Regions from separate parts of the Micromonospora sp. NPDC007208 genome, predicted to be linked through region 2. Evidence: riboswitches for the same ligand, from Rfam matches in the RefSeq annotation. Region 2 holds a riboswitch; the other holds the start of a gene.
The links. Region 2 has a riboswitch for S-adenosylmethionine ahead of thrC (threonine synthase). Riboswitches for the same ligand answer to the same signal wherever they lie in the genome.

Region 1: it holds a riboswitch for S-adenosylmethionine, as region 2 does, so the genes downstream of both, ACFYL6_RS23230 (aminotransferase class V-fold PLP-dependent enzyme) here and thrC (threonine synthase) in region 2, are expected to answer to the same signal.

The regions. Positions count from the first base shown of each region.
Region 1 covers NZ_JBIAFG010000013.1:5,544-8,941, reverse strand. The annotation lists gene ACFYL6_RS23235 (PrsW family intramembrane metalloprotease) at 1-1,031, opposite strand, end outside; SAM riboswitch class IV at 1,055-1,175, shown strand; gene ACFYL6_RS23230 (aminotransferase class V-fold PLP-dependent enzyme) at 1,222-2,490, shown strand; gene ACFYL6_RS23225 (aromatic acid exporter family protein) at 2,504-3,398, opposite strand, start outside.
Region 2 covers NZ_JBIAFG010000026.1:50,043-53,440, reverse strand. The annotation lists gene thrC (threonine synthase) at 148-1,434, opposite strand; SAM riboswitch class I at 1,445-1,580, opposite strand; gene ACFYL6_RS32125 (hypothetical protein) at 1,688-1,888, opposite strand; gene ACFYL6_RS32120 (YbaB/EbfC family nucleoid-associated protein) at 1,885-2,256, opposite strand; gene ACFYL6_RS32115 (YbaB/EbfC family nucleoid-associated protein) at 2,253-2,684, opposite strand; gene ACFYL6_RS32110 (hypothetical protein) at 2,681-3,398, opposite strand, start outside.

The sequences.
Region 1 (3,398 bases), on a different contig from region 2:
CTGAGCCAGCCGGCGCGTACGTAGTCGGGCAGTGCCCGCTCGGTGAGCCGCCCCTCCCAGGCGCGCAGCCACAGCGCCAGCCCCACGGTGCCGAAGAAGACCGGCACCATGAGGCCCAGGAAGCCGTACAGCATGATCATGGCCTCGCCGGTGGCCTGGGTCAGCGTGGGCAGCAGGTTCCACGTGCCGTGCAGCATCATCGCCAGCAGCAGGCCGGCGATCGGGGCGAGCACCCGGATCCGCCGGTCGGCCGTCCGGGAGGCGATACCCAGCCCCACACCGGTCATCGAGGTGAAAAGGGGATGAGCGAATCCGAACAGCAGGATCCGCAGAATGAAGATCGCGATGACCTGCTGGATGCCGGTGGCCGGGCCGTAGCGGTCGGCGCCGGACGCGTAGCCCAACCCGCCCAGGTAGAGGATGTTCTCCACCATGGCGAAGCCGACCGCCGCGAGCCCGCAGTAGACCAGGCCGTCGGTGATCCCGGACCACTCGCGGCGGCGGAACACCAGCAGCAGGATCGGGCCCAGCGCCTTGGTCAGCTCCTCGATGAACGGCGCCACCAGCACCCCGGTGAGCGCGGACGGCAGGCCCCAGTCGGCGAAACGGTTGGCGGCGAAGTCGTTCACGGTGAGCGAGGCGGCGGTGGAGACGAACGCTCCCCAGGCGAAGCAGAAGATCAGGTACTTCAGCGGCTCGGGTTCGTACCGGTCCAGCCAGAGGAAGCAGGCGACCAGCACCGGCACCGGCAGGATGGCGGCGACCACCCCGATCAGCAGGGCCTGCGCACCGAGCGACTGGCCGAGGGTGAAGACCATGAACACCGCGCACGCCGCGATCAACAGCACCACCCCGGCCAGCACCAGGAACCGCCGCCAGCCCAGTCGGCGCAGCGGCATCCGGGGCGTCTCGCCCACGGGTGGGGCGGCGGGCGCGGGCGGGGCGGCGGGCGACGGCGGCAGCGGTGAACCGGGCGGGGTGTCGGCCATGCGGTCAGCGTAGCCATCCCCCGCCGGCTGGTTCGGTCGCATCGGTAGCCGCTATGCTGCCGACAGGTCACGAGCGCCAGCGTCAAGCCCCGGCTTGCTGGCCGGCAACCCTCGTCGAGTTCGCGGTGGGGTGCCCCGGGTGATGACCGGGCCCAGCCCGATCGGTGTGCTGGGCAAGCGCGGACCCCGTCCCGATGTCGCACCCGGGGTCCCTGACCCCGGAGGTTCCGGCGTGTCCGTCACTCTCGTTCCCGCACTGCCCAGCCTGCCCACCGTGCCGTCGGCGCCGTCCGCGCCGCTCGACGTCCTCGGCGTGCCCGGCGAGATCAACCTGGACTACGCGGCCAGTGCGCCGTGCGCGCGGGCCGCCGCCGACGCCGTGGCCGAGCTGCTGCCCTGGTACGCCAGCGTGCATCGCGGAGCGGGAGCGCTGTCGCGGCGCTGCACCCTCGCGTACGAGCAGGCACGGCAGACGATCGGTGACTTCTTCGGCGCTCGCGCCGACGATCACGTGATCTTCACCCGCAACACGACGGACGCGCTCAACCTGCTGGCCCGGGCCGTGCCGGCCGGCACCACGGTGGTCACGTTCGCCTCCGAGCACCACGCCAACCTGCTGCCCTGGCCGCGCGGGTCGGTACGGCTGCCGGTGCCCGCCGACCCCGACGGGGCGGTACGCGACCTCGCCGCCGCCCTCACCGAGCTGCGCCGGGGCAGCAGCCCGGCGCTGCCGGTGCTGGTCGCGGTGACCGGTGCGAGCAACGTGACAGGTGAGCGGTGGCCGGTCGCCGAACTGGCGCGGGTGGCCCACCGGCACGGTGCCCGGATCGTGCTCGACGCCGCGCAACTCGCCCCGCACGCCCCGGTCGACCTGCTCACGCTCGACGTCGACTACCTGGCCGTGTCCGGCCACAAGCTGTACGCGCCGTTCGGCGCGGGCGTGCTGATCGGCCGGGCGGACTGGCTGGACGCCGCCCCGCCGTACCTGGCCGGTGGTGGGGCCACCAGCCACGTCGGGCCGGCCACCCACGACGTGACCTGGGCGACCGGCCCGGCCCGACACGAGGGCGGCACCCCGAACCTGCTCGGCGCGGTTGCCCTGGCGGCGGTGTGCGCGGCGCTCGACGACGCGGACCAGGCCGCGCTGGCCGCCCACGAGCAGGCCCTGCTGGCCCGGCTGCGGACCGGCCTCGCCGCCCTGCCGCACGTCGTCGAGCTGCGCACCTTCGGCCCGGACGCGCCCCGCGTCGGCATCGTCTCGTTCGTGGTCGCCGGATGGGACTCCACCGAGGTGGCCGCCCGGCTGGCCGCCGAGCACCACATCGGCGTACGGGACGGGTTGTTCTGCGCCCACCCGCTGGCCCGGCGTCTGCTCAGCGAGGCGGCGGGGCGGACCGGCCGGCGGGACCTGCCGCCCACCGCGCTCCGCGCCAGCATCGGGCTGGGCAGTACGGCAGCCGAGGTGGACCGGCTGCTCGCGGCGCTGGCCGAGCTGGGCTGACCGCGGCCTGCGCTCAGCCGACCGGCGGGGCGGTGGGTGGCTTGGGCGCCTCGCCGGCCTCGGCGGGTTCACCGACCGGGCGTTCCTGCTCCCCGAAGGCGGTGCGGATCCACCGGTTCGCCTCCTCCTGCTCGATCCCGGAGGCGACCAGCAGGTCGCTCGCGGTGGTGCGGATCTGGGCGATCACCACGCTGCCGGAGAAGCCCACCCCGGCGCCGTACGCCCGGCCGGCCTCGCTGACCGCCCGCAGCGACCGTTCCCGGGCCTTCTGCGGCTCCTCGCCGGCGGCGAACTCGTGCTTGAGCAGCCGGACCGACTCGGCGAGGTGGCCGATCGCGTCCGGCATCGGATCGGGCACCGGTTCCTCGTCCTCGACAAGCGTGACGGACCGGCGGATCAGCGTGCCGCTGTTGCGCATCGCCCGGTCGATCGGGTCGGCTGCCTCCGCGTAGTGGGTGAGTTCGTCGCGGCGGTGCCAGCGGGCCGGGGAGAGGGTAGCCGTCTCCTTCGCCCCCTCGATCGCCTCGCCCAACGTGGCCAGTTCATCCTTGTTGTTGCGCAGCCTCTCCAGCGCGCTCTGGATGGCGGCGCGGTCCCGGTTGCGTAGCCCGTCGGCGGTGGCGTCGAGCTGGGAGGCGAGCAGGTCGAGGGCGGGTCGGGCGGCCCGGTTGATCACTCGGAGCGGGTTCAGCGGCAGCAGCACGGCCGTGACCAGCAGCGCGATCCCACCGCCGAGGAACGCGTCGACGAAGCGGGGGATCTCCAGGTTCTGGGTCGACGGGCTCAGCGTCACGATCAGCACCGCCGTGGCCGCCGCCTGGATGACGATGGCCACGCTCGCCCCGGCGAAGATAGTGAGCAGGATCGCCACCGTGACCACCAGGCCGAGCTGCCACGCCCCGGTGCCG
Region 2 (3,398 bases):
CGCAAGAACTTCAAAAGTCTTCGGCGAAATGCCCTCCCGCACGGAGCATCTTGCGCCGTCCGGTTCCTGTCGTCAAGTCCGTAGCGGCGGGTTTTCCACACTCACAGCGAAAACCCAGTTACCGACTGATCCACTCGGCCCCCGAGGTCAGCCGAGGAGGCCAGCGTCGCGGGCGGCGCGCAGCGAGGGCTTGATGTGGTGGGTCGGCCCGACCTGGCCGGCCACCGCGTCGATCGTCTTCAGGCCCTCGCCGGTGTTGAAAACGACGGTCTCGGCCGTCGGGTCGAGCCGACCGGACTCGACCAGCTTGCGCAGTACGGCCACGGTCACCCCACCCGCGGTTTCCGCGAAGACCCCGGTGGTCCGGGCCAGGTCGCGGATGCCCGCACGGATCTCGTCGTCGTCGACGTACTCCATCCAGCCGCCGGTGCGGCGGACCGCCTCCAGGGCGTAGAGGCCGGCCGCCGGGTCGCCGATGTTGAGCGACTTGGCGATGCCGGTGGGCTTGACCGGGATGATCGTGTCGGTCTCGGCGTGCAGGGCGACGGCGATCGGGTTGCAGCCGGCGGACTGCGCGCCGAAGACCTTCCAGCCGTCGGCCGGTGCCTCGACCAGGCCGATCTCCACCAGCTCCGAGAACGCCTTGTCAATCTTGGTGAGCAGCTCGCCGCTGGCCATCGGGATGACCACCTGCGCGGGGATCCGCCAGCCGAGCTGCTCGGCCACCTCGTAGCCGAGGGTCTTGGAGCCCTCCGCGTAGTACGGCCGGACGTTCACGTTGACGAACGCGGTGTCCTCGAACTCGTCGGTCTCCACCAGCTCGCCGCAGAGCCGGTTGACATCGTCGTACGAGCCGTCGATGGCGACCAGCTCGCCGCCGTAGACGGCGGTGGTGATGACCTTGCCCTGCTCCAGGTCGCTGGGGATGAAGACCACCGAGGGCACCCCGGCGCGGGCGGCGTGGGCGGCCACCGAGTTGGCCAGGTTGCCGGTCGACGCGCAGGCGAACCGGGTGAAGCCGAGCGCCTTGGCTGCGGTGAGCGCCACCGAGACGACCCGGTCCTTGAACGAGTGGGTGGGGTTGGCGCTGTCGTCCTTGACCCAGAGCGGCGCGGTGATGCCCAACTCGGCGGCGAGGAGCGGGGCCGCCACCAGTGGGGTCAGCCCCGGGTCGAGGGTGACCCGGGTGGCCGGGTCCTGACCGGCGGGGAGCAGTGCGGCGTACCGCCAGATGTTGTTCGGGCCGGCCTCGATCTGCTCGCGGGTGACGGTGGCCAGTGCGGCGGTGTCGTAGTCGACTTCCAGCGGGCCGAAACACTCGTAACAGGCGTGCTGGGCGGCGAGCGGGTAGCGGGCCGAACAGGCACGGCAGACCAGGGCGCGGGCGGGGCTGGCGGAGGTGTCAATGCCGGAGGTGACGAGCGTCGACGTCATGTCGAGAGTCCTCTCATCTTTCCCCGCATCGCACGGTGCGGCGGGGACGGAATTGGCACCTGCCCCGCGGGTCGCTCAGCGGTGAGCGCGCGGGGTGGTTGCCGGGGCGTCGTCGGGCCGTATCCCTCAGCCCCTCTGGATGAGGTATTCAGTTGTGCCGTCGAGTCTAGGACAACGCTGTCGGCCGCTGCTACCGCAGATCCCACGGTGTGAGCGAACCGCCGGTATCCCGGCGGGTGGCGTGCGCTGCTGGTCAGCGGCGGCGTCGACGCCCGAGGTAGACCGCGACGGCCCCGAAGACGGCCAGTAGGGCCACGAGAACCCAGCCCGCAGTGGCGATGGCGCCACCCGTGGGCCGGTCACCGCCGGCGAGCAGCCAGACCGCACCCGACACGACGAGAAGCGCGACCACCACGGACACCATGACGACCACGGCGCGCTGCGCGGGGGTCATCGCTGCCACCGCGGTCGAACGGTGCCGGGCATCGCGGCGCCCGGGTCGGCCAGGATCTCGGCGACCGAGCGGCCGCCGATGGTCAGCGACCCGAGCAGGGCGTTGCGGGCCTGCTCGGCTTCGGCCTCGGCGGCTCGAATCGCGTCGCGTACGTGCTCGCCGAGGGTGAGGTTGTCCACGGAACGCCGGGCCTGCGGTGTGATCCGTACGTCGAGCAGCTGACCGCCGATGCCGACGGTTGCGATCACCGCGCCGTCGCCGGCCGCACCCTGATACTGGTCGCCCGTCGGCCGCTCGACGAAATCCGCCGCCGACTCCATCGCGGCGGCGATGTCACGACGGATCGCCGAGAGGGCATCGGGGTTCATCCGGCCCTCCGGGCGGCGGTACGCAGTGCCTCGGCGGCCGACGCCGGGTCGTACGCCTGCGGCGCTGGTGCGGGAACGTCGACCGGAGCGGGCTGCCCGGAGACCTCGGCGATCGTCGCGGTCAGGGCCTGGGCGGCGCGCATCCTCGCGTCACCCACGGCGGTCACGCACGCTGCCCCGAGGGCCTGCGCGTCGAGGTCGCGGAACGCCTGCGGGCTGAGGTAGACGTCTTCGACCCGGCCGGCCCCGGTGGCCCTGACCACCACGGTGCCCGAGTCGTCAGTGCCCTCGTAGACCGCCTCCTGTGCCGCGCTGATCCGGGCGAGGACCCCGTTGAGCTGATCGGTCATCGCTCGCAGCGACCCGCCGGTCAGGGCCGCGCGTTCCGCCTCGCGCGCCGCGTGCTCGAACGCTGGTACGTCGCTCACTCCTTCACCCACCCCTTCGGCTCGGCGATGCGAACCCGGACCTGCTCGGGCAGTTGCAGGCTCGTGGTGTCGATCCGGTCACTGTCGCTTGTGAACATGTTCTCCAGAACGCTGAAGGCGTCGCCGACGTCACGCCCAGCCGTCCACACCTGCTGCACGAAGGTCAGCACCGCGGTGAGCGTCGTGATGGCGAACGCCGCCCATGCTCCGACGATCGCCCACTGCACGGCCGGCGTATAAGGGCCGGAAGCGTAGGCCACACCGGCGGCCACCAGCGCCGCGCCCGTGACGCTGATGTAGCTGACCAGGTTCGTGGTCAGGCCCCACCACATGTCGTCGCACATGTTCCGTACGTTGCTCGCCGCCTGCGCGATCGCGTCGAGTGCGGGCTCGATGCGCGTTTCCAGGAACGCCTTGAACGCCTCGGCGCCCTGATCGGCCCAGTAGGTGTCGACGTCACCGCGCGCCCGGGTCAGGCCCGCCTTGCACTGCTCGAACACGTCGCTCATGTCGTTCCACGCCTCGGAACCCTTGTCCCACGGGTCCGGCGTGCGGATGTTGATCTCGACGAGTGCGGTGAGGCTGGCCACCACCGCCGGACCGCCACCGGTGGGCCAGACGGCCGCGGCGAGCGCGGTGCCGAGGACACCGACCAACACCCAGAGGTTTTCGGTGGTGTCGCCGTCGAGTCGGTCGGAGTAGAGCGAGGAGTCG